DNA from 4 places in the Ruegeria sp. YS9 genome. Region 4 is predicted to be linked to each of the others. Evidence: riboswitches for the same ligand, from Rfam matches in the RefSeq annotation. Region 4 holds a riboswitch; each other region holds the start of a gene.
What was found. A riboswitch is a leader RNA that binds a small molecule or an ion and turns the genes downstream of it on or off. The one in region 4 is predicted to bind cobalamin.

Region 1: linked by a shared signal. The riboswitch ahead of NOR97_RS04495 (DUF1636 domain-containing protein) and the one ahead of NOR97_RS13235 (hypothetical protein) in region 4 are both predicted to bind cobalamin.
Region 2: linked by a shared signal. The riboswitch ahead of NOR97_RS20220 (energy-coupling factor ABC transporter permease) and the one ahead of NOR97_RS13235 (hypothetical protein) in region 4 are both predicted to bind cobalamin.
Region 3: linked by a shared signal. The riboswitch ahead of NOR97_RS18665 (DUF1636 domain-containing protein) and the one ahead of NOR97_RS13235 (hypothetical protein) in region 4 are both predicted to bind cobalamin.

What each region holds. Positions count from the first base shown of each region.
Region 1 is NZ_CP102409.1:866,124-873,851, forward strand. It holds gene cobN (cobaltochelatase subunit CobN) at 1-3,049, opposite strand, end outside; gene cobW (cobalamin biosynthesis protein CobW) at 3,055-4,110, opposite strand; gene NOR97_RS04495 (DUF1636 domain-containing protein) at 4,112-4,486, opposite strand; cobalamin riboswitch at 4,578-4,785, opposite strand; gene NOR97_RS04500 (SLC13 family permease) at 5,012-6,868, opposite strand; partial or broken gene NOR97_RS04505 (FAD-dependent oxidoreductase) at 7,258-7,728, opposite strand, start outside.
Region 2 is NZ_CP102411.1:96,561-104,288, reverse strand. It holds gene NOR97_RS20255 (lysylphosphatidylglycerol synthase domain-containing protein) at 1-349, opposite strand, end outside; gene NOR97_RS20250 (heavy metal-responsive transcriptional regulator) at 439-852, shown strand; gene NOR97_RS21250 (DUF411 domain-containing protein) at 1,416-1,613, shown strand; gene NOR97_RS20240 (GDCCVxC domain-containing (seleno)protein) at 1,825-2,043, opposite strand; gene NOR97_RS20235 (hypothetical protein) at 2,048-2,371, opposite strand; gene NOR97_RS20230 (MerR family transcriptional regulator) at 2,517-2,936, shown strand; gene NOR97_RS20225 (transglutaminase-like cysteine peptidase) at 3,284-3,907, shown strand; gene NOR97_RS20220 (energy-coupling factor ABC transporter permease) at 4,013-4,696, opposite strand; cobalamin riboswitch at 4,772-4,985, opposite strand; gene NOR97_RS20215 (L,D-transpeptidase) at 5,201-5,863, shown strand; gene NOR97_RS20210 (hypothetical protein) at 5,906-6,178, opposite strand; gene NOR97_RS20205 (cation-translocating P-type ATPase) at 6,367-7,728, shown strand, end outside.
Region 3 is NZ_CP102410.1:518,478-526,205, reverse strand. It holds gene NOR97_RS18690 (FAD-dependent oxidoreductase) at 1-705, shown strand, start outside; gene NOR97_RS18685 (inositol monophosphatase family protein) at 972-1,751, shown strand; gene NOR97_RS18680 (iron ABC transporter permease) at 1,775-2,785, opposite strand; gene NOR97_RS18675 (ABC transporter substrate-binding protein) at 2,787-3,737, opposite strand; gene NOR97_RS18670 (ABC transporter ATP-binding protein) at 3,754-4,527, opposite strand; gene NOR97_RS18665 (DUF1636 domain-containing protein) at 4,524-4,880, opposite strand; cobalamin riboswitch at 4,977-5,174, opposite strand; gene NOR97_RS18660 (D-lyxose/D-mannose family sugar isomerase) at 5,274-5,939, opposite strand; gene NOR97_RS18655 (carbohydrate kinase) at 5,956-6,882, opposite strand; gene NOR97_RS18650 (glucokinase) at 6,923-7,728, opposite strand, start outside.
Region 4 is NZ_CP102409.1:2,612,094-2,619,821, reverse strand. It holds gene NOR97_RS13245 (DNA polymerase III subunit gamma/tau) at 80-1,846, opposite strand; gene NOR97_RS13240 (dual specificity protein phosphatase family protein) at 2,017-2,529, shown strand; gene NOR97_RS13235 (hypothetical protein) at 2,510-2,929, opposite strand; cobalamin riboswitch at 3,020-3,242, opposite strand; gene NOR97_RS13230 (hypothetical protein) at 3,313-4,233, shown strand; gene rsgA (ribosome small subunit-dependent GTPase A) at 4,273-5,298, opposite strand; RNA gene ffs (signal recognition particle sRNA small type) at 5,467-5,565, opposite strand; gene NOR97_RS13215 (5'-nucleotidase C-terminal domain-containing protein) at 5,605-7,392, opposite strand; gene nudC (NAD(+) diphosphatase) at 7,656-7,728, shown strand, end outside.

The sequences.
Region 1 (7,728 bases), 1.5 Mb from region 4:
CCGCCCCCCGGAAACCATGGCGTTGCATCCCGGCGATCCAGTTGGGATTTGCGGCCCGGGCGTGGACGACACGGCTGATTTCTTCGCGCAAAGTACGGGCACGCGGATTTTCGGGGTTGGTGTTGTCCAGATGGTAAAGCTGCGCGGTTCCGCCGGCGATCTTCTTGGCGGCGGCAAAACCCGCCTCGTGTGTGGCATAATCGTTGGCCAGAAGAAGATCGGTTTCGGTCAGGTCCTGCAAGTGGACAAAACTGTCTGCATTTGCAACGCGTTGGGTGATGCCGTCCTTGTCCTGCGCGATGTGTTCGCCTTCCAATGCAAAGGAACTGGCCTCAAGCCACGCCTCACCGGCCTGTGCACGGGCCTCGTCGGTATACACCTCGGAAAGCTCGGTCATGTTGACGCCATAGCTTCCGGGCGCAGGTCCATAGACACGCGCTGCCGGCTCCTGCCCGGCATAGGGGTTCCAGTCCGTCGCTTCATCGCGCGCGGCCAATGCGCGAACCGCTTGGCCAAACAAAGCGGACAGCGTCGGGAATACATCCCGGAACAGGCCCGAGACCCGCAAGGTCACGTCCAGGCGCGGGCGGCTCAGGTCAGTGATCGGCAGAACCTCGATGCCGGAAACCCGCTCGGACCCTTTGTCCCATACGGGTTTGACGCCCAGCAGGTGCAAGGCCATGGCAAATTCCTCGCCGGCCGTGCGCATGGTGGCTGACCCCCACAGATCGACGATCAGCCCTTTTGGGTAATCGCCTTCTTCCTGAAGATGGCGTCGCACCAGTTCCTCGGCCAGTTTCACGCCTTGGGCATAGGCCGCACGGGTCGGGACCGACCGCGGATCGGTGGTGTAAAGGTTCCGCCCGGTGGGCAGAACATCTGACCGACCACGATAGGGTGAACCCGAAGGCCCGGCATCGATCCGTTTGCCTTCGAGCGCTTTGATCAGCGCGTCGCGTTCCGCATGGGCTGACGGGGCCGGATCGAAATTGCCCGTCACCTCGGGCACGCGCCCGAAGATGTGCAGCCCGTCGCCAAACTGGCTTTCCTTGATGTCACAGACAAAGCGGTCGATGCGGGTGATCGCTTCGGCGGTGCAGGTTGCCTGATCAAGGCCGAGATCGCTTTCCAAGCCAATGGCCTGCGCTTCACCACGGATATCTTCCTGCAAGCGGTCACGGCGTTTGGGGTCAAGCCCGTCGGCGTTGGAAAACTCATCCAGCAGCGATTCAAGCCGCACCATCCGATCCGGCGTGCCGCTGTCCTTCATCGGCGGTGGGATGTGGCCCAGCGTGACGGCTCCGATCCGGCGCTTGGCTTGCGCGGCCTCGCCCGGGTCGTTCACGATAAACGGGTATATCACCGGCAGATCGCCGATCAGCGCCTCGGGCCAGCAAGCGGCAGACAAGGCGACCGATTTTCCGGGCAACCATTCCAGCGTTCCATGTGCGCCGATATGGATCAGCGCATCCGCACCCAACCCTTTGCGCAGCCACAAATAGAAGGCGACATACCCGTGGCGCGGGGTGCGCGAGAGGTCATGATAGTCGTCATCCCGCAGCTCGGGCGTGCCGCGTTCGGGTTGCAGCGCGACCAGCGCCTTGCCGCGTCGCATTGCGGTGAAATGGAAGGCCCCATCGGCACAGGCCGGATCATCTTGGGGCGCGCCCCATACGGTGTGCAGATCGGTGCGCAGGGTTTCGGGCAATTCCGCGAGCGCATCCAGATAATCCCCGAGCGACAACGAAATCCGGGCGTCCAGAAGAATGTCGGCAATCGGTTCGCCAGTCGCGATGTCATAGCCTTCTTCGTCAAGATCGGACAGCATCGCCTCGGCCGAGGCCAGCGCGTCAAGGCCAACCGCATGGGCCATCTGCCAGTCTTTGCCGGGATAGGTGGACAGGACCAGCGCGGGAATCTGATCTGCCTTGGGTTTGTCGTTCAGTGCAAGCCAGCCCGATACACGGTCGACGATCGCTTCGATCCGGTCCGGTTCGGGCCGATGTGCAAAGCGCGCGTATTCCAGATGCGGATCACGTTTGCCTGGTTCCTTGAAAGACGCGATTCCCGCCGAAATCCGCCCATCGACCTCGGGCAGTACCACATGCATGGCCAGATCGGCGGGGGACAGCCCGCGTTCCGCCTCGGCCCAGGCTTTGCGGCGCGAGGTGGCGAGGGCGACCTGAAACACCGGCACTCCTGCCGCGTCCAGAGGCGATGTTCCCGACGCGCCTTTGCCCGAAAATGAAGTGGCATTGACAATGGCGGATGGGTTCAGCGCAACAACCTGGTCCCGCAACCAGTCGGCGGCTACAGGCGCCTTGAGCGACGGGGCAAACAGGCCCACCGCCTCGAACCCACGGGCGCGCAGGCTGCGGATCAGGGCCGCGATCGGGGCGGTGTCCGCCGAGGTCAGGTAAGCGCGGTAGAAGGTGACGAGGATGCGTTTGGCGTTACCTTCGAACGCGGTTTCCACCGGGATTACGCCGCGATCCGGACACCACGCGCCACATTCGGGCAAGGTCTTGGCGCCCATCACCGGCCCGGCATAAAGCCCCGCCGCCAGCGCCATCTGCGCCAGCGCCGCCTGTGCCGCGACCTCGCCGCCGGTATCGCACAGATGCGCCAGCCGCCGCAGGGTGGAAACGGGCAGGGTGGAATAGTCGTCCAGCCGCGTGTCCTCGCGCCCGTCGGCGGGCAGCACCGCCAGCGCGATGCCTTTGGCCTGTGCCAGCGCCAGCACCTGCTGCAACCCGTAGGACCAGTAGGGAACCCCGCCGATCAGACGGATCAGAATGCCCTTGGCGCCCTCCAACGTCTGTTCGACATAGGTATCGACCGACAGGGGGTGTTTCAGCGCCGTCAGGTTGGCCAGCCGCAACGAGGGCATCCGCCCCTCGGGCCCGCCACCACGATGCCAGCCCGCCGCGAAAGCACCCAGGTCGCTGTCCGAAAAGGACAGCACCACCAGATCCGCCGGGCTCTGGCCCAGATCGGTCGGGGTCTCGGTTTCCTCGAGCCCGTGACTTTCGCGGAAGACGACGTGCATGGGTCTTACTCGGCAGCCTCACGCACACCCACGAGGATTTCGCGGATTTCCGCCTCTTTGATATCGTCATGCTCGGCGATGACGACCAGACGCGAACGGCGTTCTTCGCCGGGTTCCCACGGACGGTCATACTGGTGCCGTACCCGCGCACCGACCGCCTGAACCAGCAGGCGCATGGGTTTGCCCTGAACGGCAGCATACCCTTTGACCCGCAGGATGTTCAGCTCGTTCGCCAGACGCTCGATATTGGCCACCAGTTGGGTCGGATCGGCTTGCTCGGGCAACTCGACGATGATGCTTTCGAAATCGTCATGCTCGTGATCATGGTGGCCGTCGTGATGCGAGGGTCGGGCGTCCATGTCATCCTCGGCGGCGGCTTCCAGACCCAACACGACGCGAACGTCCACGGCACCTTCGGCCACTTCGACCACGGGCAGGGGGCGCGGCGCCTCGGCTGCGATGATCTCGCGCGCCTTCGCCACGCCTTCGGGGCCGGCGAGGTCGGGCTTGGTCAGCAGGATGATGTCGGCGCACGAGATCTGATCCTCGAACACCTCGGACAGGGGCGTTTCGTGGTCGATCGAGTCATCGGCCATGCGCTGGGCGTCCACCGCTTCGACATTGGGCGCGAAACGACCGGCGGCCACGGCCTCGGCATCGGCCAGGGCAATCACGCCGTCCACGGTGATCCTGGAACGGATATCGGGCCAGTCGAACGCCTTGAGCAATGGTTTGGGAAGCGCCAGTCCCGAGGTTTCGATCAGGATGTGATCCGGGCGCGGGTCCAGCGCCATCAGAGCCTCGATGGTGGGAATGAAATCATCGGCCACGGTGCAGCAGATGCAGCCATTGGCCAGTTCCATGATGTTTTCCGCCGGGCAATCCGGGATGGCGCAGGATTTCAGGATGTCGCCATCGACGCCTACATCGCCGAACTCGTTGACCACGACAGCAAGGCGCTTGCCCTGCGGGTTCTGCATCAGGTGACGCACCAAAGTGGTTTTGCCCGAGCCAAGAAAGCCGGTGATCACTGTGACGGGGAGTTTTTCGAGGTTCGACATGTCAGGCTCCAATCGGGGGAATGCGCGAGGCACAGTTCTTGCGAAAATGTTCGGGGCGTTCGCGCCATTTCACCAAACCATCTTCAGTGGCCAGATACTTGGTCGCACCGTCGACAATGACGTCGACATGATCTGTTTCGCTCAGGTTTTCGTACACGAAGGTCCAGCGGCCCGGCCCGCCGCGCAATACGATCGAACAGCCTTGATCGCAGTTTGACAGGCATTCAACGGCTTTCAGGGTGACACCGTCGGGCAGGTCCGCCTGTTCCAGGGCCTTGTGCAATAAAGCGCCCGGGCGTTGCGCGTCATCTTCGACAGGCAGGCCGCGACGGCAGGTGGTACAGACCAGCAACTCGACTGGTGCGGTCTCGGTCATGTCTCTCATCCCCCCAAATCCTCTTCGCGGGGGACGGGGTTTCATGCGGGCCACGATTGGTCATGGACCCGACACCGGAACACCCCGCCCGGTTTCAACTTCGGTTGTTGGCAGGTCTCCCGGCTTGCGGATGCCAGAGGCGGGCCTCTGTCGGATGTCCCGCCTTCCCGGCTTTCGGGCCAGTGGCATTGGGCATCCTCTCCGTTCACGGTCGCGGGGGCGGCTGCGTTTGGCGGCATGACCGTTGACGCATTCCCTTTTCATCGGCTGTCACCGACACCAACGAAAGGGACATGCGGCACCGCTGGCCTGCTTGTCAAGCGAGTCGCGCGCAACAATGATGCAGAGGAGTAGAAAGCGACCTGTGGGCGTCGATGGGCGGCATGTCGTGCGGGGTTCAGCCTGAGATGGGCCCAGAGACCAACGGTATCTCTGCCAGGGTCGTACACTGTGGTGAGCGGGTGGCTCAAGGGAACCTGTCCCGATGATGGGAAAAGAACACCGAATACCCCGGATCCTCTCGCGCTAATAAATGACGTTGATCATGAGCAGCGAGACGACCAGAAACAGCACAGTCATGATCCCTCCGGACCGCACGAAATCCATCACCTTGTATCCTGCCGGCCCCATGATCAAGGCGTTTACCTGATGGGTTGGGATGATGAAGCTGTTCGATGTGGAAATGGCGACGGTCAGGGCAAAGACGGCCGGATTCCCGCCAGCCGCTATCGCAATCGATACCGCCAGAGGCACCAGCAGAACCGTGGCCCCCACATTTGACATGACCAAAGAAAAGGCCGTCGCCAGAATGGCGATGCCGGTTTGCAGCGACCATAGCGGCCAGCCGTCCAGAATTATCATGATCTGCTGGGCGATCCACGCAGCGGTGCCTGTGTTCTGTACGGCTTGTCCCAACGGTATGAGGCAGGCGAGCAGGAAAACGGTGTTCCAGCCGACCGCGCGGTATGCCTCATCCACGCTGAGCACACGAGTCAACATCATGCCCACCGCTCCGGTAAGAAGGCAGAGTGAAAGCCGGACATCCGTGAACAGGATCAACGACAGCGAAATGGCGAAAAATGCCAGGGCCCAGCCGACTTTTTGCGGCCTCAGCTCGTCCTGTGGAAAGTCCGTTGTCACAACGACGAAATCCGGATCTCGTTTGATCCGCATCAGGTTGTCCCATCTGGTATGCGCCACGAGCATGTCGCCCGCCTGAAACTTTTCGAGCCCGATCTGAGTGGATTCGTGATCCTCGGTCTCGACATGGCTCAGCGTCTCTTCGCCGCGGTGAATGGCCAGCAGCGACATCCCGTAGGTCTTGCGAAACAAAAGCTCGCGGGGGCATTTGCCGATCAGCTTGCTGTCGGGCGTGATGACCACCTCGGCCACGCCTGCATTGGTTGGGGCGAACTCTTCGACGAAAACGTCCAAGTCGGGAAGAACGGTCAGCCCGTATTTCTCGGCGAATTTCTCGACCTCCCAACGGCGGCCGACGATGGCCAGCCGACACGGCGCTGCAATTTCCGCTGTCAAAACCTGAACCATCGAGGTTTTGCCGCGATAGAAGGTGGAAATGATGTACAGGTGGTTTTCGTGGTTGATGTCGGCCAGAATCTTGCCGACCAGGGGGCTGTCCTCGGGCACCACGACTTCGAACACATCGGCTTTGAGGCCATAGACCCTTTGCAGGTATTCCTGTGTCCCTTGTCCGGTACCCGTATTGTCAGGCTCTTCAGCCTCGGGCAAAACCCAGCGTCCCAACAGCAGAAAGTAACCAATTCCGGTCAGGATCAGAACCGCACCGATCGGCGTGACCGAAAACAGGCCGAAGGGCTCCATTTTCTGAGAGGTCGGCAGACTGTCATTTGCCGTCAGGATCAGATCGTTCAGCAGGATAAGAGGAGACGACCCGACCATTGTCATTGTGCCGCCCAGAATGGCGCAGAATCCCATCGGCATCAGCAGGCGCGACAGCGGTATACCTGACCGTGAAGATATTCGGCTGACAACGGGAAGAAACAGAGCAGCGGCGCCGACATTCTGCATGAACGAGGAAATGACGCCAACGGTTCCGGAGATGATGGGAACGACCCTGCCTTCCGATTTGCCGCCGTATTTGAGGATGACGGCAGCCACCTTGTTCATGATCCCCGTCTTGTCCAGACCAGCCCCGACGATCATGACCGCTATGATCGAGATGACGGCATTGGATGCGAAGCCGTCGAACAGAAGGGTGACATCCGCCAGATTTCCCAGCCCGGGCGCGTAGCTGAGCAAACCTATGAGAACCAGAACCAATATGGCGGAAAGGTCGATCCTGATGATCTCGGAAACGAACAAGAAAACGGTGAAAGCCAGAAGGGTGCAAACGACCCCCATCTCGAAGGTAAAGGCAATGTGTTCCACAATACGTCCAGAACTTTTTCTTTGTTAGATTCCTAGTTCATCCTTCCCTGCTTGTCATGAAGTTTCGTTTTTCGATCGCCTGGGGACATTATATTTCTCAAGGAATAGCGGTTTGAGTAATGGTAAAGACCTTGTTTGACGAACCTGTCAGATAGAGGCGTTTGCCAATTCGCATGAGGCAGCCCCCGAACCTGGCATGAGAGGTGCAGTCCTCACATGGTCGAAGCAGAGCAAACGGAAGGGGTTGAAACACGACCCGGACAACAGACGATCCGGAAATGTGAAAGCCCGCAGCACACGACTTGCCCAAGGGTCTTTTGCGGTTGCCCGAACAAGACCAGAGCTGCGAGCAAAAGCGGCTGTCAGCCCGCGCAGCAGGACAGCTTGCCAACGTCTTTCTCAAATGTCTGCGCGGCCAGTTTCAGGCCCTCGACCGTCGTGAGGTATGGAAAGATCATGTCACCCAAGTCGTCGTAGGTCATACCCATTTTCAGAGCCATCGCAGCGGTCTGGATTGTGTCTGATCCTTCGGGCGCGATGATATGGGCACCAAGCAGTTTCTTGCTTTGTTTGTCCGCCACCAGCTTGATCAGGCCGCGCGTATCGCGGGCCGCAAGCGCGCGTGGGACGTGCTCCAGGCCCAATACGGATGTGATGACGTCATGGCCCTGAGCAGCAGCCTGCGCTTCAGTTGCACCGACGCTGGCGACTTGAGGATCTGAAAAGACCACAGAAGGCATGACGCTATTGTCATAGCTCAGCGAGTTTCCGTTCATGGCATTCTTTGCCGCCAGCTTTGCGCCATAGGCAGCCATATAGACGAACTGGTCATT
Region 2 (7,728 bases), on a different replicon from region 4:
CGGTCGCCATCTTCAGGCGGTCGAGCCGGGCAACCAGCCAGGCCCGGACCAGCGGGCTGATGCCGAGCGGGACAAGGACATTTGCGCCATAACCTGCCAGTAGCGCCCCCGTCAGCCGCAGGGTGCCGACCGGTTTCACGTCGAACAGGATCTGCCGCCACTTCCAGCCGCTCATCAGCTGCTCCAGCAGGATGGTGGCGGCAAGAATCGCGATCCAGAACATGTTGGCTCCGCGCAGGCCCTGCAGAAACAGCGCAAAATCGAGGCTGCCGTAGAGCGCAAACACCAGATAGAGCGCCAGGGCGGAGCCGAATATCGGCAGCAGCCACCGTTTCAGGAAGGTCCGCATTTGACATCCTCGCAACTACCAAGACCCCAATGTTTTAACCTCCGTATCATGATACGGTGTCAAGATGACGGTGACGGAGGGAGACCGCGATGCAACCACTCAAGATCGGCCAGGCCGCGCGCGAGACCGGGATAGGCGTCGAGACGATCCGATTTTATGAAAGGAAGGGCCTTGTCACTCAGCCGCCGCGCCCAATTGACGGCGGCGCGCGGGACTATGGTGGTGACACGCTTTGGCGGCTGAAATTCATATCCGGCGCTAAGAAGCTCGGATTTTCGCTGGCAGAAATCGCGGAAATTCTGGAGTTGCGCACGGCACCAAATACCGAGTGCGTCGCGATGCAGGCCAGAGCGCGCAAAAAGCGGGACGAAATTCAGGAACGGATCGACGGGCTTGCACGGTTGAGGAACAATCTGGACGAGCTGATCGCGGCGTGTCCGGGGCGTGGTGGAATTCAGAACTGTTCGATCGTGGGTGCCATAGAACGCAGCAGTGAGAAATAGGCGCAATTCCGGCCTTGAACGGAGGGTAGCGGAGTTGCTTGCGAACCGGGTTATTGCCAAGCAGGACCCAGAGCGGCAGGTGCAGCGAAAAAAGGAGAGCGAGGGTTCCGTTTCCGAGCAGAGTTTGCGTCAGATCATTGTGAGAAATCCCTGCGTCGCCCAGAAAGCCATATCTGATGAGTATCGGAGGGTGACGGACAAGTCGGCCCTGTAAATGCGGTCCAGCTTTAATCCTACCGGTGCGATTTTATGTCGGTTTAAAACAAGTTTACCCAAGAGGGAACATGACAATGAATAACCTGAGCCGCCGCCGCTTGATGCAAGGAGCCGCGGCAATTGCGTGCAGCGCGGCGCTTCCCGCCTTAGCGAAAATCGGTCCCTCAATCCATGTCCTGAAGGATCCGAATTGCGGGTGCTGCGGATCGTGGATCAAAATCATGCGGGCGGAAGGTTTTGAAGTAGGCGTGGAAAACAGTGCTTGGGAGGCCTTGAACGCTTACAAAACTGCCAATGGGATTCCGGAGGGCATGATGTCATGCCACACGGGCCGCGTGGAGGGCTACATGATCGAAGGACACGTCCCGCCCGCTGACATTCGGCGCCTGCTGGGCGAACACCCGGATGCCGTCGGACTGTCGGTTCCGGGAATGCCTTTCGGCTCGCCAGGCATGGGGCCGGAAAGCGAACGCGAAGCTTTTGACGTCTTCCTGATCCGCAAGGATGGAACCACAGAGGTGTTCGCCAGATACCCGGCCGCATGAAGTTCCGATGGCGCTGGCAAGATCCTGAAAAACGCGGCGCTCGCTTCTTCTGCCCGGTTTACGTGACATTCTTCACGGCAAACCAGTTGATCCGTGACTTCACGCCTGCCTTGTCCTACCGGGCAAGTTCCAGCTTACGGTGAAAAAATACCCGCGTCCGCAAAGCCTGATGACCGGCTTTGCGGACAAAACCGACATCCCGGCCGCCGTATCAACCGCAGCATTTGTAGCCCGCCTGAATTGGCGGGCATGGAGCCGATCCGTAGGAACAGTAGACGCAGCAATCGCCGGGAAGTGGCTTCAGGACTTTTCCGCAAGATGTGCATTCGTAGAACCACTGGCACGCGTCTGTTGGCATCGTTTCAGGCCTTGAATGTCCACATTCCGGGCAGATGATCGTGCTGACAAGGTTCGGGCGCTTTTCACTCATGGCGTCACATCAAGGTTATCAGGAAATCATTTATTCGGATTTCGTTGAGCACGATAACCCAAGCGATGGCCGTCAACGCAAAACTGCCTGTCAGCCACCATTTGAGGCGGTCGAGCGAACCACGGCGATACGCGACGATGCCAGAGAGAAACAGCAGGGCCGTCGAACCGCCGAGCACGTAATAACTCGCGGCGGCGATCTTGCCGAATACGGCCAGCCAGCTCCCTCCCAAGCCAAGTAAAATCAAGGCCATCGGCAAGATGCAGCAGGTCGCAACGCCAAGTGCGGTAAACGATCCAATAAAACTCGCGCCAACAAACTTGCTCATGGTCAGCTTTCTCCGGCTTTGACGAACTCGAACGGAAGCCGGTTCGACTTCCTCGATTCTTGCTTCGCGCGGTTTGTGAAATTCGACATCATGACCGACAACATGCATCCTGTAGTAGCTACAGGTTCAAGGGAAAGGTCATCACATGATTGCGATTGGCGAAGCGGCGAGATTGATCGGTCTGTCGGTCGAGACGATCCGCTATTACGAACGGGAAGGCATAGTCGAGAAAGCCGGTCGAACCGCCTCGGGACGCCGCGCATACACGGAACGGGAAATCTCCGAGCTCAGATTCATCAAACGCTGCCGCGATCTTGGCTTTACCATTCAGGATGCATGCGCACTTCGCGAATTGTCCAAAGCGCCCGAGCAAGCTTGTCGTGACGTCGAAGACGTTGCAACAAGACATCTCGACAACGTCAGGTCAAAAATCGCCGCCCTCCAACGGTTGGAGCAAGCACTGGCAGAACTTGTGCAGACCTGCACCGAGGGTGCGGCCTCATGCCCCCTGCTAACGGCGTTGCTCAACGAGCCTTTCGTCAAAGATGTCATTAGCGGCCACTAATTGCAGCGCCTGGAAAACCGAAACTGGCTATCTCAGCTTGCGGAGGAGCGGCTTCATTGTCCCGGTATTCCGTAACCCTCAGCGATGACGGCCGATCTCTGTTGTATTTTTGTTGAATGAGAGAATTGCGATCAGCTTACCCTCTAATTCGCTCTGTTAGCTATGCCGGGCTGGTGATGGCGTGGATGCTCTGATGCTGTCAACTAAGGAAGAAATACCAAAGAATCTGCAAATTTTTGCCGCTTTACCCCTAGAGGCTAAGAAGCTGTTGCAATTCCCCTAAGCACATGAAGGCTTGGAATAAAACACATTGGCCGGGGAAGTTTGGATACTTTAGAGGAACGAGCATGGAGAAGGCAGATATGACAAATCCCACTTTAGTTCAGGGAGTGTTATCGAAAAACCTGCTGGGTTATCTCCCAATGGTCTGTTTTATATGCAGCTTTTTTGTGTCTGCCGCTGCGTCGCAAGCATCTGAGCTTCCCTCGATCGGTCTTGATAGAAAGATTGAAGCGCCATCGGGTGCCAAAACACTATGCAAAGATTATTCGTGGGCGTGCGCGAGCGCTCGTAGTTCTGGTCTCTCCGTGGCGCAAGAAAATCAGATCGTTAAAACGATCAACACGCGCGTCAATCGAAGGATTCGTGCCGTTTCGGATCAAAGCCAATATGGGACAAAGGAGTACTGGACACTGCCGACGCAAGGGTCAGGAGATTGCGAAGACTTCGCTTTGCAAAAGAAGTTTGAACTTGTGCAGAATGGTTTGGATCCTACGAAGCTACTAATTGCGACTGTCTTGGACACCAATCGCAATGGCCATGCTGTTCTTGTCTATCGCTCGAGTGAAGGCGACTTGGTTCTGGACAATGTTACCAACAGGATCAAAACGTGGAAGGAAACCAGGTATCTATTCCTAAGAATACAGGACCCACTACACCCTGACCGTTGGGTGCAGGTTTTTAGCGGCTAAAAGCAAATGTGGCGCGCCCTCGAGACGCGCCACGATAAGCTTTGGTCCTGCGACTACCAGTTGTTTCGCGGCAACCCCAGTTTAGGGCACCGCTTCAAACTTTGGTCAAGCTTCCGCAGCGTTGTACAAGCGCGGAGTCACCAGACCTGTGCTGTTCAAACCGCGCATCGCCTTGGCTGCCGCAAGCACTGCTAGATCAGCAATCGGCTCGATGACTATTACCAGCATATAGGCACCGCCAAAGGACAGAACCGACGCCATAGTTTCAGCACCAAATCCCTGGCCGTAGAAAGCCCAGAACGCAACCCATGCGACTACTCCCCCCTGATACATCGCACTCAGGGCAAGAGCTTGGCCATATTTGAGGTCAACATATGCTGTACCGGGTGCAATGATGCGGCTGGCCAATGCTTGTAGCGCAAATAGCGGCACCAGCAGAGTGGTTAGGTTGATGAAGTACTGCGGAAGATCGAACGGGGCAAAAAACACCCCCTGAATCAGCAGACCGGCTGCCAATCCAAAAGCCGCGGGTGCAGCACCGAGAAGCAGGAACAGCGTCGACCCCAGAATGAAGTGGACTTCAGAGACACCAACCGGGAAGTGTGGCAGGACTTCAAAGAAAAGGAAGACACCAACGGTGGCGAGCACCGAGCGCATGACAAAAGATGCAGGTCCATTCGCACGCAATGTGGAAAACGTTTCTTTCGCTGCGTAAGTAGCCGCGCCTGCGGCGGTAACATAGGAAAGCGCGATTTTGGCACCATTCACGATGCCCGGTTCGATGTGCATTTTATTTCTCCCTACCGCCTCACCCGGCGGCTTGTCAGGTTGAATCGGCCGTAAGGCCGACAGATACAGTCTGGGCATAGCCCGGCGTTTTACGGCAGGTCTCCTGACTCGCGGGTGCTCGCTCCGCCAACCTTCCCGGTTCCATTACGAACCAGTGGTGTCTTGGCATCGCTCTCCGCTCACAGTTGCGGGGGCAGTTACGGAATTGGCGCCGTTAAAAACACCGAACCGTATTCCCATTTAATCCTTTTGGCTTCCGCCATCAGGAACCGAAAACAATTCACCGCTACAATGGCGGCTTCGTTTCTGTCAATTGTCTTTGCGACCTAGTCCGAAGTAGACTCGACCGAAGTAGGGTTCACGCAACCGGCGACATGGTCGACTAGGTAAACCAAGTGTTACCTGAAGCCTCTTGAAGCTCTAGCTGCTAGAGGCTTTAAGACTCGAATTTGATCGCGAAAATGCGATGCAAATACATTAAACTTGTGAACCAGGACGAGATCTATGCTGACAAGGCGCCATTTCATTCAATCAACCACTGCGCTGTTCTCCGCGTCTGCGGCCAGTCCATTGATCGCCAAAACATGGCCAACCTCGTCGCAAAAGACCTATTGGGACAGCCAGGTCACGCCATTTGATTACGATCCAGCGACCTCAAATCCATGGGGCGTTCATGACCGTTTTTTACCACGACGTGTCGTAGCAAATGATGGTTTGGTTCCTGGTGACATCCATGTCGATGCCGTCGCGCGCTATCTTTACCATATCGAGGAAGGCGGGACAGCAATGCGCTATGGCGTAGCGATCGCGCGTGGGAACCTTTACGAGCCCGGTACCTATGCTATCCGGCGCAAGGTCGAGTGGCCACATTGGACACCAACGGCTTCAATGATCGAGCGCAACCCCGAATACGCGGAATTTCGGGATGGCATGGAACCCGGGCCAAGTAATGCTCTCGGCTCTCGAGCCCTTTATCTATACGTTGGGGATCGAGATACTTATCTCAGAATCCACGGTACACCTCAGCCCAGAAGCATCGGTGGTCGCGCAAGTTCTGGATGTGTTAGAATGATCATGGCCCATATCAATGATCTCTACCCACATGTAAAAATCGGCTCGACCGCATACTTATACTCGGCCGAAGATAGCGTCACAGCCCGCTCATAAATTTTGGGCAGCGTAGGTGGACGTCGCTGCCCTCTTTTTTTATCAGGCGTCGCGCGCGGCGCAGATCGGAGCGCCATTCGTCGCGCGCAATGGTACCAATGTCGTCTCGACAGGTCCGCTGTGCTCATACCAGAAGCAATTGTCATCTGGTAAAAGGCGTGCCGTAGCCAGATCCTGCCCCGGCCCTGCCAGTGCAACGACCGAATCTGGCAGGTTACCTGGTTCGAATGCTTTGCTTTTGCCCCCTGTGAACTGGGCTGAGCAACCGGCAGTAATCGAGACTAACGTGATGGTAATTGCGATCCGTTTCTGCATTGACCTGTTCCAAATTTTTTACGTCTTCTGCGACTAGATTGCATTCACGCGGCCAGCCCGCAAGAAGGAATGAAGCATCAATATCGCGGGCAACGAACCGGATTGAAAAAAAATTGAAAAAGGTATTGAAGCTCTAGTTGCTGTAGGAACTATTTGCAAAGGACCGCAGAGATTCTTGAGGTCTAACTATGTCATCCGATACCCACAACCACGACCATGACCACGAAAATAGACAAGGTCACAACGCGTGCGGCAGTAGCGGGTGTGGTGACATCGCGCCCGTCGGTCCGATTCCCGAAGGTGGCAGAAGCTTTCAGGTCTCTGGCCTTGATTGCGCCGAAGAGGTTGCGATCCTGAACCGGGTTATCGGCCCGAAAGTTGGTGGTGAAGAGCATCTCGCTTTTGATGTCATCAACGGTCGAATGACGCTTCTTGAAAGTGCTGCCAAGATGTCTGACGAAGATGTCATGCTGCTGGTTGCCAGTACTGGTATGACCGCCAAACCATGGGATGACGGAAATGCCGCTCAGGACCAGGCGGCGCATATTGCACGTCAGCGGCGGTTCACCATCCTCAGCGGAGGGTTTTGGGCAGCGGGTTTTGGCTGGCACATTTTCGAAACAGGCATGGGCGGTGCGCTCGGGCTGTTTTCGGGACATGGTGAGGTTCCGATGCCTTTGCCCGAGGCAGCTTTGTTCGCGGTCGCGATCTTGTTTGGCGTCTGGCTGGTGGCGCCCAAGGCCTGGTCTTCGGCGCGACGCCTTTCACCGGATATGAACCTGCTGATGGTGGTTGCCGTCTGTGGCGCTATCGCTTTGGGCGAGTTCTTCGAAGCGGCAACGGTGGCATTCTTCTTTTCGCTCTCGCTTTATCTGGAAAGCTGGAGTGTCGGACGGGCTCGGAACGCGGTATCCGCGCTGCTTGATCTGGCCCCCCCGACGGTTCGGCTGGTTCGTGCTGACGGCTCAGAGGCAACGGTCCCGGCGGCGGATGTCTTTGTCGGTGACAGCTTCATCGTTCGGGGTGGGGATCGCATTCCACTTGACGGGGAAGTCATCGAAGGGGCCGGTGCCGTTGACCAGGCTCCAATCACAGGTGAAAGCGCGTTGATTCCCAAAGAGCTGGATGATGAGGTCTATGCCGGCACAATCAATGGTGAAGGCACCCTCAAAATACGTGCGACGAAAACAGCGTCCGATACCGTGCTTGCCAAGATCATCCGGATGGTCGGTGATGCTCATGCTCGCCGTGCGCCGGTTGAGCAGTGGGTTACAAAATTTGCGCGGATCTTTACGCCCATCGTTATGGTCGTCGCAGTGGCTATCGCCCTGATCCCGCCGCTTGCATTTGGCGCATCGTCGGGTTTCTGGTTTTACAATGCACTTGTTCTTCTGGTTATCGCCTGCCCCTGTGCGCTCGTCATTTCCACACCGGTTTCAATCGTTGCGGCTTTGACCGCTTCGGCCCGGGCTGGGGTTCTGATTAAGGGCGGCGCATATATCGAGGCTCCCGGGCGTACCACCGCACTGGCCATGGACAAGACCGGCACG
Region 3 (7,728 bases), on a different replicon from region 4:
GCAGTCCTGTCATTGATGGGACCAAAAGCGCGCGATGTTCTTGCGGCGGTGACGCGCGATGACGTCTCGAACAGCGGGTTCAAGTTTGGCACGATCCGTACCATCGGCATTGCGGGGTGCCCGGTCAAGGCGCTGCGTGTGACCTATGTTGGTGAATTGGGGTGGGAACTGCACCTGCCGGTGGAATATGCCCAAACGGTGTATGACGCCTTGATGGAGGCAGGGCGCCCGCATGGCTTGATAAATGCGGGATACAGGGCGATTGAATCGCTGCGCCTTGAAAAAGGGTATCGCGCCTGGGGCTCGGATATCGGGCCGGATCATACCCCGTTCGAAAGCGGCTTGGGCTGGGCCGTGAAACTTCGGAAGAATATTGATTTCAAAGGGCGTGCCGCCGCTGAGGCGCAAAAAACCGGCGGCGTAAAGAAGATGCTGGCATGTTTCACGGTTGAACCCGACGTTGTTCTTCTGGGGCGTGAAACGATCTATCGGAATGGCGAAAGGGTCGGATGGCTGACCTCGGGCGGCTATGGCTACACCGTCGGAAAGTCGATCGGCTACGGTTACATCCGAAACGCCAAGGGCGTCGACGCGGAATACGTCACGTCAGGGACATATGAATTGGATGTCGCCACTCAGAGGGTACCTTGCGAAGTAACACTGCAACCACTGTACGACCCGCAGATGAGCCGGGTGAAGATCTGACGCGAGCGAGCAAGAGATGATCAACCGACACACGCACAGCGATCGGAACACATGGGGAAAGCATACAAACACGGCAAATCCGCCCCGAATGTTCGGAAGTTCGTCGAATCTGGCTGTTTGCGACCTATAAGCCTTTGATAAAGTTCCAGTATTGTCACACCTCACGCCAATCTGAAGACTGAACCTCATGACGCCTCATTCAGCCTTCAGGGCATGCAACCCTTCATCCGCCGGAAATTGGATGACTTCAGCCGAAAGGACCGGAAATGGTAACCCCAGATGCGTTGACTGAGCACGCGATAAAGATTGCCGGTATTGCCTCGGAGTCCGCGATGCGGTTTTTCCGGGGATCTTTGGGCATTGAATTCAAGCAGGATGAAAGCCCGGTGACGCAGGCCGACAAGACAGTGGAGGCAGAAGTACGCACCTACTTGAAACAGCATTTTCCCGAGCACGGCATCTTTGGCGAAGAGCACGGGCAAGAAGCAGGCGACGGGCGTCATATGTGGGTGATTGACCCGATTGACGGAACCCGTTCGTTTCTGTCCGGTCATCCTTTGTTCGGGTTTCTTTTGGCGCACCTTGTGGATGGGCGCCCTCGGTTGGGGCTGGTCGGAATGCCGGCCTTGCATGAGACCTATTTGGGTGTGGTTGGTGACGGCGCCAGCCTGAACGGGCGACCGATAAAGGTGTCGCACACCACGCGTCTGGATCAATCGGTTTTGTATGTGAACGAAGGGGACAAGATTTATCGCGATCATCCTGACCTGTTCAGCCGGCTGATAAATGCAGGGCAGACGCGCCGATTTGCCTATGATTGTTACCCCCATGCCTTGCTTGCTTCGGGCCATGTCGATGCTGTGGTGGATTACGATCTGCAACCTTATGACTATCTGGCGCTCTCACCTCTGATCACGGCTGCTGGCGGCGTGATGACCGATTGGCAGGGGCGCGCTTTGACCCTCGATTCAGATGGCGCGGTCGTTTCCGCCGCAACCCCTGAACTGCACGCAGAACTGCTTGACCTCATCAATGTCGAGAAATGACGGTGTTGCGCGACCTTTGGAAACTAGTTCCCGCGATCAGATTTGAATAAATACAAAAAGACAAAAAGTGATCCTATTGACGTTGTGACGATTCCGACGGGCAACTCCTGCGGAGCCAGAAGAAGGCGTGACAAGATATCAGAGAGTGTCAGCAGAATGGCGCCCACGATGGCCGAGACGATCAGCAGGTTTCGATGCAGAGTTCCGGCGATGCCGCGTGCAATATGAGGCACCATCAACCCGACGAAGCCGATGACACCGGCAACGGAAACGAAACTGGCCGTCGCCAACGCGGCCACGAAGAACATGCTGAACCGCAGGCCCTGAACGGGAATTCCCAGTGACGAGGCTGTGAAATCCCCGGTCAGCAGCGCGTCAAGCCACCGGCTGCGGTAAAGCGAATAGCTCAGGATCAGGCCCAATCCGATCAGGACAAGCGGGAAGGTTTCCCATCTTGCCAGTCCCAGACCGCCAAGCATCCAGAATACCACCGAATGCGCAGCGCGATTGTCGCCAGAGAAAATCAGGTAATTGGTGATCGCGGAAAACAGAAAAGACACCGCCAGGCCAGCAAGGATCAGTTTTTCGGGTGCGCTCGTACGCAAGCCCTGAACCAGCGCCAGAACAATGCCGGATGCGATCAGACCGCCGCAAAACGCCGCCAACGGCAACGTCCAGATTCCCAGGACATCCCCCGTGACGGTGATCACCAGAACGGCGCCGGCAGCTGCACCAGAGGACAGACCGAACAGAAACGGATCTGCCAGATCGTTTCGCGTCGTTGTTTGCAAAACAACACCTACGACGCCCAGTCCCGCACCAATCACGGCGGCAAACAGGGCGCGGGGCAGGCGAAGGTCGAAGACGATCCGGTGCAAAGGCGACATGTCTCCGTCCACCAGACCGGTTCCAAGGCCGATGGCTGAAAAAACTTCGCGCACGGGGATTGGGGTGGTCCCGTAGACGATGGACAACAGCAAAAGGGCGGTCAGAACAACCGCCCCCAGCAAAATCAAACGGCCCAATTGGACCATATCAGTTGATCTCCGGGTGCATCGCCTTCGCCATCTTCTCGATCGCCTCGATATTTGCCGGACCGGGCGTCAGTTCCTCGTAACGCAGGCCAATCCAGCGCTCGTTCTTTACCGCGTCCGTTTGTGACATCACCGGGTGATCCTTGAGGAACTGGAAAGTGTCCTCTGCGCCGTTGCCGGACTGATAGTCGAGCAGCACCAGAAATTCCGGGTTGGCCGCGGCGACGGCCTCCCACGACGTGCGGCCCCAGCTGGTATCCAGATCATGCGTCACGCTCTCGCCACCCGCGGCTGCGATCATTGCATCGGGAATGGCGAACTTGCCGGCGGTAAACGGAGCATCGGCCGGCCCGTCCAGCAGGAACACGCGGGGCTTTGCCAGATCGGCTGTTTTTGCTTCGATGGCGGACAGTTGGTCCTTCCAGCGGGCAACCAGCGCCTCGGCCTTGTCCTCGACCTGCATGACCGTGCCCAGACGCAGAACGTCATCAAACAACAGGTTCATGCTGGCCTCGGGGCGATCCTTGTCCAGATGCACGCAGCTTTCGGACAGGATCATGGTCTTGATACCAAAGGGTTCCAGCGTGTCGGGCGTGACGTCACCGCCGGGTTTCATGCCATAGTACCAACCGGCAAAAAACAGATCGGGTTCGACGGCCACAAGGTTTTCAATGGTCGGGTATTTGGGGGCAAGCTCTGGGATATCGCCACGCTGAGCATCAAAATCAGGGCTTGTTTTGTACCAGCCGGTAATTCCGGTAAGCCCCACGATCTTGTCCTGAAGGCCGAGCGCAAAGGCCATATCCGTCATGTTCATGTCATGCACGACCAGACGTTCCGGCGCCGAGTCAAAAGCCAGCGGTTCGCCGCAATTGTCCACGGTGACGCCCTCTGCTGCCACCCCACTTGCCAAGCCAGCGAAGACGACCACTGGCCAGAGTTTCTGCATCATATGTAAGCTCCTGTTATTATGACAGTTTCCGTTTTCGGATATCCAGTGCGGGGATCATGCGGCCTTCGTGCTGAAAGCACAGATAATCCACGCCGAATGTCTCACGCACCCGGTCTGGGGTCAGAACTTCGCCAACAGGCCCGAACCCTGTCAGACGCGTGGCTTTCATCAACGCCACATGGCTGGCGAATTCCGGGATCATGACCAGATCATGGACGATCATGACGACCGTTACCCCCAGATCAGCGACCAGAGACAGCATGTGCCCCTTGGCATCGGGGTCCAGATGGTTGGTTGGCTCGTCCAGAAACAGCAACGACGGATTCTGGGCCAGCGCGCGCGCGATATGTGCGCGCTGACGTTCTCCGCCCGACAGTTGACCCATCGTCTTGTTGGCAAAATGCGACAGCTCGGTCGTCGTCAGCACCCGTTCAAGATCAGCCTTGTGCTGAGCCACCGAACGTTCGCCCTGAATCGGGATTTGTCCCAGCGCAACGTAGTCTTGCAGGCGCATCCGTCCGTCGGGCATTTCCTGCTGTCCGACCACAGCAATGGAGCGGGCGCGTTGGCGGGCGGACAGGGTACGAAGGCTTTGGCCTTCTATCCAAACATCACCCAAGGCAATCCGTTCAATCCCGCACAGCAGTTTCAATAGAGTGGTCTTACCGGCGCCGTTCGGCCCGGCGATTGCCAGAATTGATCCTTCTTCCAGACGAAAGGATACATCCTGCAACAGGATATCACCATTGAGCGCGTAGTACTCCAGATCCTCGGCAACCAGAAAGCTCATGATGTCCCTCGGGATGGCAAAGCGGGTATTCGCGACAGGGTCTTTGCGAAAAGGGCAGGAGGGCGGTCCGAAGCGCTGGTCCAGCCATCGTCGCTGTCGCCGAACTGGGTCGCGAATTCGACCAGGGCATCCAGGTCGTGTGATGTCTTAATGTCGCCGAACAGGTACTGCGCTTTGCCTGCGGCCTGAAATCCGACGGTCATGGCCCGTTCACAACCTGCCATACAGGCCACCATTCGGGTTTCAAAACCGTCAGGCAGCTGAGCATCCAGCGCGTCTTGCGCAGCCTCGGCAGGCATCGTCCCCTGACATGTTGAACAGATCAGAACGTAGTGATCAGAATAGCAGGTCATTGCCGTCTCCGTCGTTTGCCAGATGCAGACAGAGGGCACATACCCAGATATTACGCAAACGCGCCATCAAGCCTCCTTCGGGGACGCCCCGCCCCGGGTTGGTTACCATGCGATGGCAGGTCTCCTGACTTGCGGGTCAAGGCTCGGCCCACCTTCCCAACCCATACGGGTCAGTGGTGAAGTGGCGTCGCTCTCCGCTTACAGTTGCGGGGGCAGTCACGGACTTGGCACATTCCAGCGCCGCACCGTGTTCCCATTTTCATCCCTTACGGAACCATCCCGCTCAGCTAGTCCGGCTATGCCAGACTTGTCAAGCGGCAGGCGAAAGGGTGGTGGATGGAATTGCAACAGTTGAGCCAGCGATCCTGCTGCGCCAGCCCGGACCGAACGGTGTCAATAGTCTGATACAAGAAGAAAATCCGGATCGGTATCTTCCTCGACCTTCGAAAACCGTGGGATCGGCTCTTCGAACACATTGTCCGTACGGTCGTCATTCACGGTCGATACCTCGCCAATAAGGCAATCGCCGCGCTCGGCCCAGAAAGCGTGCCAGATGCCGGGCATCAAAGTTACGCTTTGCCCCGGCTTCAGCCGCAAGTGTTCTCCGGGTTGCAAGGTTACAGGGCAGGCATCGCTTGGGACCGTCACCGGGTTGTCGCGGTCGACGCCACCGTTTGGATCCGAGGCATGGATTTCCAGAACGAGGTCGCCGCCGCCCCGGTTTATGATGTCTTCTGCCTTGACGATATGCCGGTGCATCGGAGAAAGCTGATTGTCTTTCGAGATCAGTAGTTTCTCCGCATAGAGCATCCCGCGCCCGGATTTCAGATCCTTCGCCTCGCCATTGCGCAGAGTGAACAGAAACAGTCCAAGTTCGTCGAAACGGCCTTGTGCGTAATCGGTTATGTCCCATCCCAGCCCGCGGCCGCGGATCGTTTCCGCCAGAGGGCTGCGCATTTTCTCGGGCGACCAATCCGCAAAGGGTGGCAACACGGCACCGAAGGACTGAATGAATGCTTGTGCCTGGGTCTTGATACGGTTGATTTCGGATCGTTTCATCATGCCATCCCGCAGGTCAAAGCTCGTGCGCCCAGGGGGGTTCCGCCCCGGCTCGGGAAACGGTCACGGCCGCCACGTCAGCGCCCAGCTCCATGGCTGCTTGCAGGCTTTCAGCCGTCAATCCGCGCAGACCTGATTTGGTCAGATGCCCTGCACGGCTGAGACCGGTCAGGACGCCGGCGTTGAACGTGTCACCTGCGCCGATCGTGTCGACCACTTCAACGGGCTTCACAGGAACCGAGACTTCGGAACCATCCGCCAGATAGCCGTGCGCCCCGTCGCTGCCACGCGTGACGATGACAACGGAAGGACCCGCCTGCAACAGCACAGACGCCTTCGCGTCTTCGGATTCAGCGCCCGGAATGATCCAGTCCAGGTCCTCGTCTGAAACCTTGACGATATCCGCTTGTGAGATCATGCGGTTCAAACGCGCTCTGAACCGGGTTTGATCCTTGATGAAACCCGGGCGGATATTCGGATCCAGCATCACCGCCCGGTCGGAACCGTGGCGGTCCAGAAGGGCGGCATAGGCATCTGCGCAAGGTTCACAGGCAAGGCTGATTCCGCCGAGATACAGGGCTGAGACAGCAGGAAGCTGATCGGGCATGTCTTCTGGCAGCAACATCCGGCCCGCGGTGTTTTCATCAACAAAGCTGTAAGTCGCGTGCCCTTCCGAGAGCTGCACAAAGGCAAGCGTGGTAGGACGGTCCGAGATGATCACATGTGTCGTGTCCACATGACTGGCTTTCAGCGCATCGATCAATTGCTGGCCGAACATGTCCGATGACAAACCTGTCAGCATCCCAACCGGAACACCCAGACGTCCCATCGCGACGGCTGTGTTCAGAACTGCACCACCGGTATGTGGCACAAAGCCCAGTGCACCCGACACGGTCGGTTCTGAGATCATATCTATCAGCGCTTCACCACAGCACAGGATCATGTCTTGGTCCTTCTCGGAATAGAAATTTCGGTTTGGCTGGTTACTGTCGCAGCGCGTTCTTGCAGAAGTTGTTTGCGCCGATGATCCCGAACTCTGCCTGTTCAGACACGTAAAGGTTCAGGGAACGGCGCAAATCGCTGAAGCGACCGCCGCCGTTGAACGCATCCTTGAAGGTGTCACCGAAAAGCCAGCGGTTTTTCTCGGCAACGCCGCCCACAAGGAAAACGCCTCCCTCCGGCATCAAGGTGACTGCCAGATCACCCATCAAAGCACCCAGATGAGTGGTAAAAATCTGCGCCGTTTTTTCGGCGATGAGATCGGTGCCGCTGCGGGCATCGTTCAGAATTTCTTTCGCAGAGCGCGCCTGTGTCCGCGCATGACCGGCTGCCAATTCAACCGCCTGATACAGGACCGGCAGGCCGGTTCCGCTCAGGAACATTTCTGCTTCCAGTGCCAGGCTGTCCCCAAAGAAACAGCCCGGTGCGATACGACGCGCCGCTTCAAAAATATCAACTTCGTCGCGATGGCGCGGGTACAGACCCACATGCCCGCCTTCGCCGGAAACCGTGTGATACCTGCCTTCGGAATAAAGCAAGGCGCCAACGCCGAGTCCGGTTCCAGGGCCAACAACCAATCGTGTGCCTGCGGGCGGCGTTACCTGACCCTGCAAGACGGCAACATCCGACCGGGTCACCTCGGCCACAGACCATGCCGCGGCGGTAAAATCATTTATCACAAAGGTGCGCTGCGCTCCTGTTGCATTTGCCAACTCTGTCTCCGAGAGATCCAGGTTCGCGTTGGTCAGCTGAATCGTTCCGTCCCTGACAGGCCCGGCTCCGGCTGCGA
Region 4 (7,728 bases):
GGGATATGCGCACAAGTCCCTGCCTCACATCAAGGGTGGATGTGTTCGATTGAAACCGGGGGGGAAGGGCGGCGCGGGGTCAATCTTCCTCGAACGGGTCCCACTCGTCTTCAACCTCGGGAAGCGCTTCGGTCTCGACCTTGGCGGCGCGTTGTTCCGGCGTTTCGATATTGGTGATTCTCGCCTTGGGGAATTGCGCCAGCACAGCCTGAACCAAAGGGTGTTGTTCAGCCTCGGACTTCAGTGCCAGCTCGGCCTCGTCCCGTATTTCTGCAATTGTGGGGGCTTCTCCGTCCGAGACGATCGAGACAGCCCACCGGTTTCCTGTCCAGCGTTGCAAGGCAGAGCCCAGCCGTGGAGCCAGATCCGCCGGTGCCTGGGCGGCGGGTGTGAATTCGATTCGCCCGGGTTGATAGGAGACGAGGCGCACGCCGTTTTCCACCTCGACCAGCAGCTTCACGTCGCGATTGGTCCGGATCAGTTCGACCACGTGGTCGAAGGTCGGGTACCGCGCAAGGGCCGTTTGGGTATCCTGCGCCAAGGCTGCAACCGGCGCACCACCGGCACCGCGAGAGGGCGATGCGAAGGCAGGCGGATGGGCCGCGCCAGCCGGCGCCGGACCGGCGGCGCCCGGTCGGGATATCGAAACGCCGCCATTGGGCCCGCCCGGCGGCAGCGGCGGGGTATCCTGCAATCGCTTGATCAGTTCTTCGGGACTGGGCAAATCAGCCACATGAGTCAGGCGGATAACGGCCATTTCAGCGGCCATCATGGCGTTGGGGGCAGCCGAGACTTCCTCGAGCGCCTTCAGCAGCATTTGCCACATCCGGGTCAGGACCCGCATCGGCAGAGCCTCGGCCATCTGTTGGCCCCGGGTCCGTTCGTCCGGAGAAACCGTCGGGTCCTGCGCCGCGTCAGGCGTGATCTTCACGACGGACACCCAATGCGTGATTTCGGCCAGATCGCGCAGCACCGCCAGCGGGTCCGCGCCTTCGGCGTATTGGCCGCTCAACTCGGTAAGTGCTCCGGCGGCATCGCCGCGCAGGATCATATCCATAAGGTCCATAACCCGGCCACGGTCTGCCAGTCCAAGCATTGCACGAACCTGATCGGCGGTCGTCTCGCCAGCCCCGTGCGAAATCGCCTGATCCAGCAACGAGGTCGCGTCCCGGGCCGATCCTTCCGCTGCTCGGGTGATCAGCGCCAGCGCGTCTTCGGCGATCCGGGCGTTTTCCGCTTCGGCGATCTTGCGCAGCAGGCCAATCATGTCTTCGGGCTCGATCCGGCGCAGGTCGAAACGCTGGCAGCGGGACAGCACAGTGACAGGCACTTTGCGGATTTCAGTGGTCGCGAAGATGAACTTCACATGCGCGGGCGGTTCTTCCAACGTCTTGAGCAGCGCGTTGAAGGCGCTGGTCGAGAGCATGTGGACCTCGTCGATGATATAAATCTTGTAACGCGCGCTGGCGGCGCGATAGCGCACGCTGTCGATGATCTCGCGGATATCGTTGACGCCTGTGCGGCTGGCGGCGTCCATCTCCATCACGTCGACATGGCGGCCTTCCATGATGGCGACACAATGTTCGCACTGACCGCAGGGTTCGGTTGTGGGGCCGCCGGTTCCGTCCGGACCGATGCAATTCATGCCCTTGGCGATGATCCTCGCGGTCGTGGTTTTGCCGGTGCCGCGAATGCCGGTCATGATGAAAGCCTGCGCGATCCGATCGGCCGCGAACGCGTTTTTCAGGGTGCGCACCATGGCATCCTGACCCACCAGATCGGCAAAGGTTTCCGGGCGATATTTGCGGGCGAGAACCTGATAGGCGGGGCTGGAGCTGTCTGTCATGTCTTCTCGTTGGGATTCGGGGCTTGGGCACAGCGTAGTGGCCACCGTTGCCCGCGTCCACAGCGTGGTGTGATGATTTTTGTTTTAGAAACGAGTCGCTTTCGCACTAAACTGCGTTAGCAGATTTAATGACTCATTTTGTAAAGAGTTCTTTGGGGAGGACACGTTTCATGTCGCAGTTGGTGATCTACGCCCTGCAAGTCGGTGGCGGAACGCTGGCACTGACCTCGATGCCCGGACGTGGCGGGGATTATTTCAGCGATCTGGATATGATCGCAGGCTGGCAGCCGGGGCTTGTTGTATCCATGACAACGGATGTCGAGATGCTTCAGGATGGGGCGAAGGATTTCGGCAGCGACATTCAAAGCCGCGCCAGCAGATGGGTTCACCTGCCGATCGAAGATTTCGGAGCGCCGACACAGGCGATTGATGACGCGTGGCCGTCCGTCAGCGCCGCAGCCCGACACGCGCTGTCAGGAGGAGGTCGCGTTTTGGTGCATTGCCGTGGGGGCTGTGGCAGGTCAGGTATGGTTGTTCTGCGGCTGATGATTGAATGCGGCGAACGCGCGGACACAGCGCTGGAACGATTGCGGGCGGTGCGCCCCTGCGCCGTCGAAACGGATGCGCAACTGGCCTGGGCCTCGCAGCGTGCGCAGGCACAGGTCAGTCTGGACTCAGATTGAAATCTGCGCGGGCGCGCAAACAGGTTTTTCGCGGCCGGATCGTGGAAACTTCGATCATCGCGCAGGGTGGGGTTTGCACGACGCCGGATGGCATCGCACTGACCGTGTTTCCGAAGACCAATTCGGCATAGAGGTTCAGGGGCTCAATTGCGGCTTCGGGCTGCGTGCCGCAAAAGACACGAATATTGTCTGATTGCGCGCGGAAAATTGCATGACATCCTTCGGTGCAATGTGACAGCTTGCTGCTGCCCTCAATCTCGAAATCATCACTTGTGGCCGAGGTCGCCTGGGTCATGGCTTCGGATATCGAGCGCGCCAGCCGCGCCAAAGCGGGGCAGGTTTTGCCCGTCCGCTGACATACTGTTGCACTGAATTCATGCGTTTTTGTCTTCCAGATCATCCTGCGCCCTCCGCGCGTGGTGGACAGGATATTTGGGACAGGTGGGACAGCGTGATGCCGTCAGGACCTGCCCGGACACCCCGCCCGAGTTTCGGTTTCGTTTCCGATGGCAGGTCTCCTGACTTGCGGGTCATCGCTTTGCCGACCTTCCCAGCCTTTCGGGCCAGTGGTGTTTTGGCATCGCTTACCGCTTACAGTTGCGGGGGCAGTCGCGGATTTGGTTGTTGCCTGCATGACCAGACATTACCGCACCGTGTTCCCTTTTCATCCCGACCCCTTGTGGAGGCCGGAAACCATCACACAACCGCTAGCGTTTGAGTACGCATCGAGTCAAGCCGATCTTTTGGCCGGACGCTTGGTCATGCTGGATACGATGTAGGTTCATGCATAATGTCGAGGGTGTCGAGGTTCGGAAACCGGATTTACCAAGCGAAAAGCCAGAGATCATGTTGGATACAGAGCAAACGGTATTGACCGAGGAGTTTCGCTTTCCTTCCGGGCAGAAAACACTGTCCGCCCGATTGTATAGCCCGCTGACTTCGCCCGAAATCGTCGTCGTGCTGAACAGTGCAACGGGTGTGCCGCGTGATTATTACCGTCATTTCGCACGATGGCTTGCCGCTGAGAAGGGTATGGCCTGCCTGACCTATGACTATCGGGATTATGGGCATTCCTTGACCGGCCGCCTGAAAGATTCGCGTGCGACCATGGCGGATTGGGCCTTGATCGACATGCCCGCGGCACGGGCGGAAATGCGTCGGCGATACCCGAATGCGAAACACTGGACCATCGGCCATTCCGTCGGCGCGATGTTGGGGCCTGTGCAACCGGATATCGATCTGATTGACCGGATGATCTGTGTGTGTTCGGGGCTTGTGACCCTAAGCGACCATCCGTGGCCCTATCGGGGTTTGGCGGGGTTGTTCTGGTACGGCCATGCTCCGCTTTTGGCCCGAGCCCTTGGCTACCTTCCCGGAAAGGCGATCGGGTTTGGCTCGGACCTGCCGGCATCGGTCTATTGGCAGTGGCGCAAATGGTGTACCGCGCCTTTGAATTATGTGCCTGAAATCGGGCATGAGTTACCTGCGGCGCAGTGGAAGGATTCTGGAACGCCCGTGGATTTGTTCACCTTCGAGGACGACCAGATGGTGCCGCCGGAAGCGGTTTGGCGGCTTGCGGACCTTTACGGCCCCGATGCCAACCGTCACCTGCTGAGCCCCGCCGATTTCGGGTTGCCTGAGGTTGGACATATCGGAGCATTTGCCCGGCGCAACGCAGCGGTTTGGCCGCGACTGATCGCCTGACCAGACGCGGCGCAGGACGGGCCGGGCACCGTCCTGCCATCACCGGTTGCGAAGCTTCTTTTCCTTCATGACGCCACGGACCATCTTGCCGAACGCTTTGTCCCGCGCCCGGGACTGCGCGACAGTTTCTGAGTTGCGCTGATCTTCGCGCCGAAGCTTGCGCCACCGGTCCAATCGAGCCGGGTCAAGCGTGCCGTGGCTGATCGCCTTTTGCACGGCACATCCGGGCTCGGAGTTGTGCTGGCAATCCGAAAAACGGCAGTCCCGGCTCAACGCGGCAAGGTCCGAGAAAACGTCGTCGATCCCGTCCTGAGCGTCCAGCAGGCGCAACGCGCGCATACCGGGTGTATCGATCAACCAGCCGCCGTTGCGCATCCGGTGCAGTGCCCGAGCGGTCGTCGTGTGCCGGCCCCGCGCGTCATCCTCGCGAATGTCCGAGGTGGCGAGATCCTGACCGGTCATGGTATTGGCAAGCGTCGTCTTGCCAACGCCCGACGAGCCAACCAGCGCTCCGGTCTGGCTTTTGGGGCACCAGGACAGAACCTTTTCAACCTCTGCCGGGTCCAGCGCGTTGATCGCCAGAACCGTCAGGAACGGGTCCAATGATTGTACCTGTCCCGTGAAACTGTCAGGGTCCGCCGATGTGTCTGCCTTCGTCAGAACGACGACCGGGTAACACCCGGCCTGATGCGCAAGCGCCAGATATCGTTCCAGCCGGGGCAGGTTGAAATCGGCATTGCAGGAACTGACGATGATCAGCACATCGACATTGGCTGCGATCAGTTGCGTCGCGGCACCTGTTCCGGCGGCGCGCCGGTGCAGCAGGCTGCGCCGGTCGAGCAAATGGCGCACGCGTTTGTCGTCGTCGGTGAGAACCCAGTCACCAACGGCATAGGTGCCGGTTGACTGATCGAGGTTCAGCAACGGGACTTCACCATCCGGGTTCAGCCCGATCAGGCGGTCCCGATGAACGGAAGTGATGCGAAAAGGTGTGCAGGAAGGATAAGCCGCGTGTTGCGCAGCAAAGTGAGAGGACCATCCCAGGTCCGAAAGTGTAAGAAACATTGGTCTGCCTGTCGTCAGAAACAGTACTCCCGACGGATGGCAATCGCTCATCCCCGGGTCATGTGTTCAGGCAGTCAGTCGATACCGTGAGGTCAGAACCGTGCTGCCCGAAGGGTCTTTGCTACAATCATAAAGCCCTCCTGCGGCCAAGGTTCATTAAGGTTCATAAAGTGAGAGGTTGGACATCGACCCAAGCGGGGCTCGTTGTGGCTGCTTCCTTCCGGACCTGACCAGGTTGGCGAGGCGCTCGCCCGCGCCAACCTCTCGACTCTGGATATAGGGAAGGCTTCGGAAAAAGACAACCCGTCAGAGCGTCAGGCGAATGCGCGCAAAACCCTGTTCGTCAGGTTCCAGAATCGTGGGGGCAAACCTCTTCAATTCGTCGACATACTTCAAAGCACCGGGACCGGTCCGAAGAATGGTCGTCACCCCCGATTTCGGCATCAGCGAGAACGGATAAGGTTGCCGGGCCAATGGGTCGGGTGGCAGGCGGTGCGTCATGTAATCCCGCAAAATGTCCCGGATATCCAGCGGGGGCAGATCTATGGCAGGGGCCGATGACACATGCGGGAAATGTCCGCCTCCGCTTGCGCGATAATTATCGAGCGCAACGACAAATGTCTGATCCGGCCGCACGGCTTGGCCCGCGCAAGTCAGATGATGCACTCGCCTGTGGCCGGGATGGATCATTTGCCCCCCGACATCGTAACGCGCCTGTTGCGACGGGTCGATCTGATAGGACAGGCCAAAGATGACATCGAAATTGTATCCCGCCCGATCCCGGTCGAACAGTTCTGCCTCGGCATCGGGGAATTGTTGGTTGAATGCACTGGCTGACATCTCCAACCATTCCAGCAGCTGCGCGCCCGTGATCTGAACCGCGCGCAACTCGTTGGGAAAGACATGCAGGTCCGCCACGTGACGCAGACAGATTTCACCGGGCGGCACGTCCGTGTAGTGTCTGGGGCCAGAGCGTCCGCCGCATTTGGCTGGTGACGCGGCTGACAACAGCGGCAGCTCTGCAAGCGGGGTGCCGTGTAAAAAAGGGCGCAACGCGGCTGCTTGTGCGGCGGCAACAAGCGTCAATCCACGATCCGGCGCACAGAAGCTGAAATAGCTGTGCAATGTCTCCGAGACGTGCGCAACGGGCGCTGCCATGTCCTGACGGGTCTGCTGATGTGCGTGTTCAACCAGATTCGCGATTGCCAAATCTTCGCCAATCGCGGTGCCGTCCACCGAAACCGGGCGCAATTCGGCGTGGCTGTCAACAACACGCAGCCCCGACTGGGGCTGTAGGGTAACGGCGAGATCGATTACTCCAAGATATGCGCCTGCCGAGCCGGGCATGACAACCGGCGTTCCATGCACCAGCCCTTTCACGTAATCCACATTCGGGGTTTGCGCGCCGGTGCGTGCGGGAAGGGTCAGGTGAGTGTGCCCGGCGACCACAGCGTCGATGCCCTCGATCGCGGCCAGGGGAATAACGGCATTTTCAGTGTCGGTCGCTGTGTCCGGGTGTCCAAGCCCGGAATGGGCGAGCGCCACGATCAGATCGCACCCCTTTACGCGCAAAAGACGCGTCAGGGACCGGGCCGCGACAACGATGTCGTCCGCCTCTACGGTTTCGTTCAGATTGTGTTCTTCCCAACGTGTTGTCTGCGGTGGCAGAACCGAAAACACGCCGATGCGAATGGGTACATCCTTGTTTCCCACCGACACGATACGGTCGAGGATCGCAAAACGCTGCCATGATTGTCGTTCTCCGGACCGATGAAGATTGCCGCACAGAACCGGGCACGGGGCTTGCGCAAGGGTCTTGTCCAATGTAGGCAGCCCGAACCCGAAATCATGATTGCCCAGACCAATCGCATCATAGTCCAGCGCCTTGAATGCCTGCATCATCGGGTGGGGTTTGTCGTTCCGAACGGCCCATTCGCCCATCGGCGTTCCCTGGAGCGAATCCCCGTTGTCGAACATCAGTACCAGCGCGTCTGTGGCCTCGTGTCGGGCCTTGCGGATCAGGCTGGCGGTGCGAGTCAACCCAAGCGTTGGGTCTGGTGTGTCCGCGTAATAGTCAAAACCGGTCAGATGCATGTGCAGGTCGGAGGTGGCAAGAATACGAATACGCCCACGGTCTTTTGTGGGGTGAGCCTGCGTCGATGGGTTTTGCTTCACTTTTGTTGTTCTGCTTTTGAATGTGGCAATGGGCTAAAATCATCAAAACGCAGTCTAGATGATTTTTCCGAGGCCGCCATGCGGCTTTTCGGCGGCGCGTCTGTGCGTTTTGCGTCTTGAATTGCCATTGCAACAGGGCCTGAGACATGGCAGCCCTGTGCGCAAGACCAGAAGGAATTCCAATGAAAAAAGCAGAGCAGGTGACTTTCGGCGGCTCGGGCCTGAATCGGGCAGCACATCTTCGTGGGGATTCAG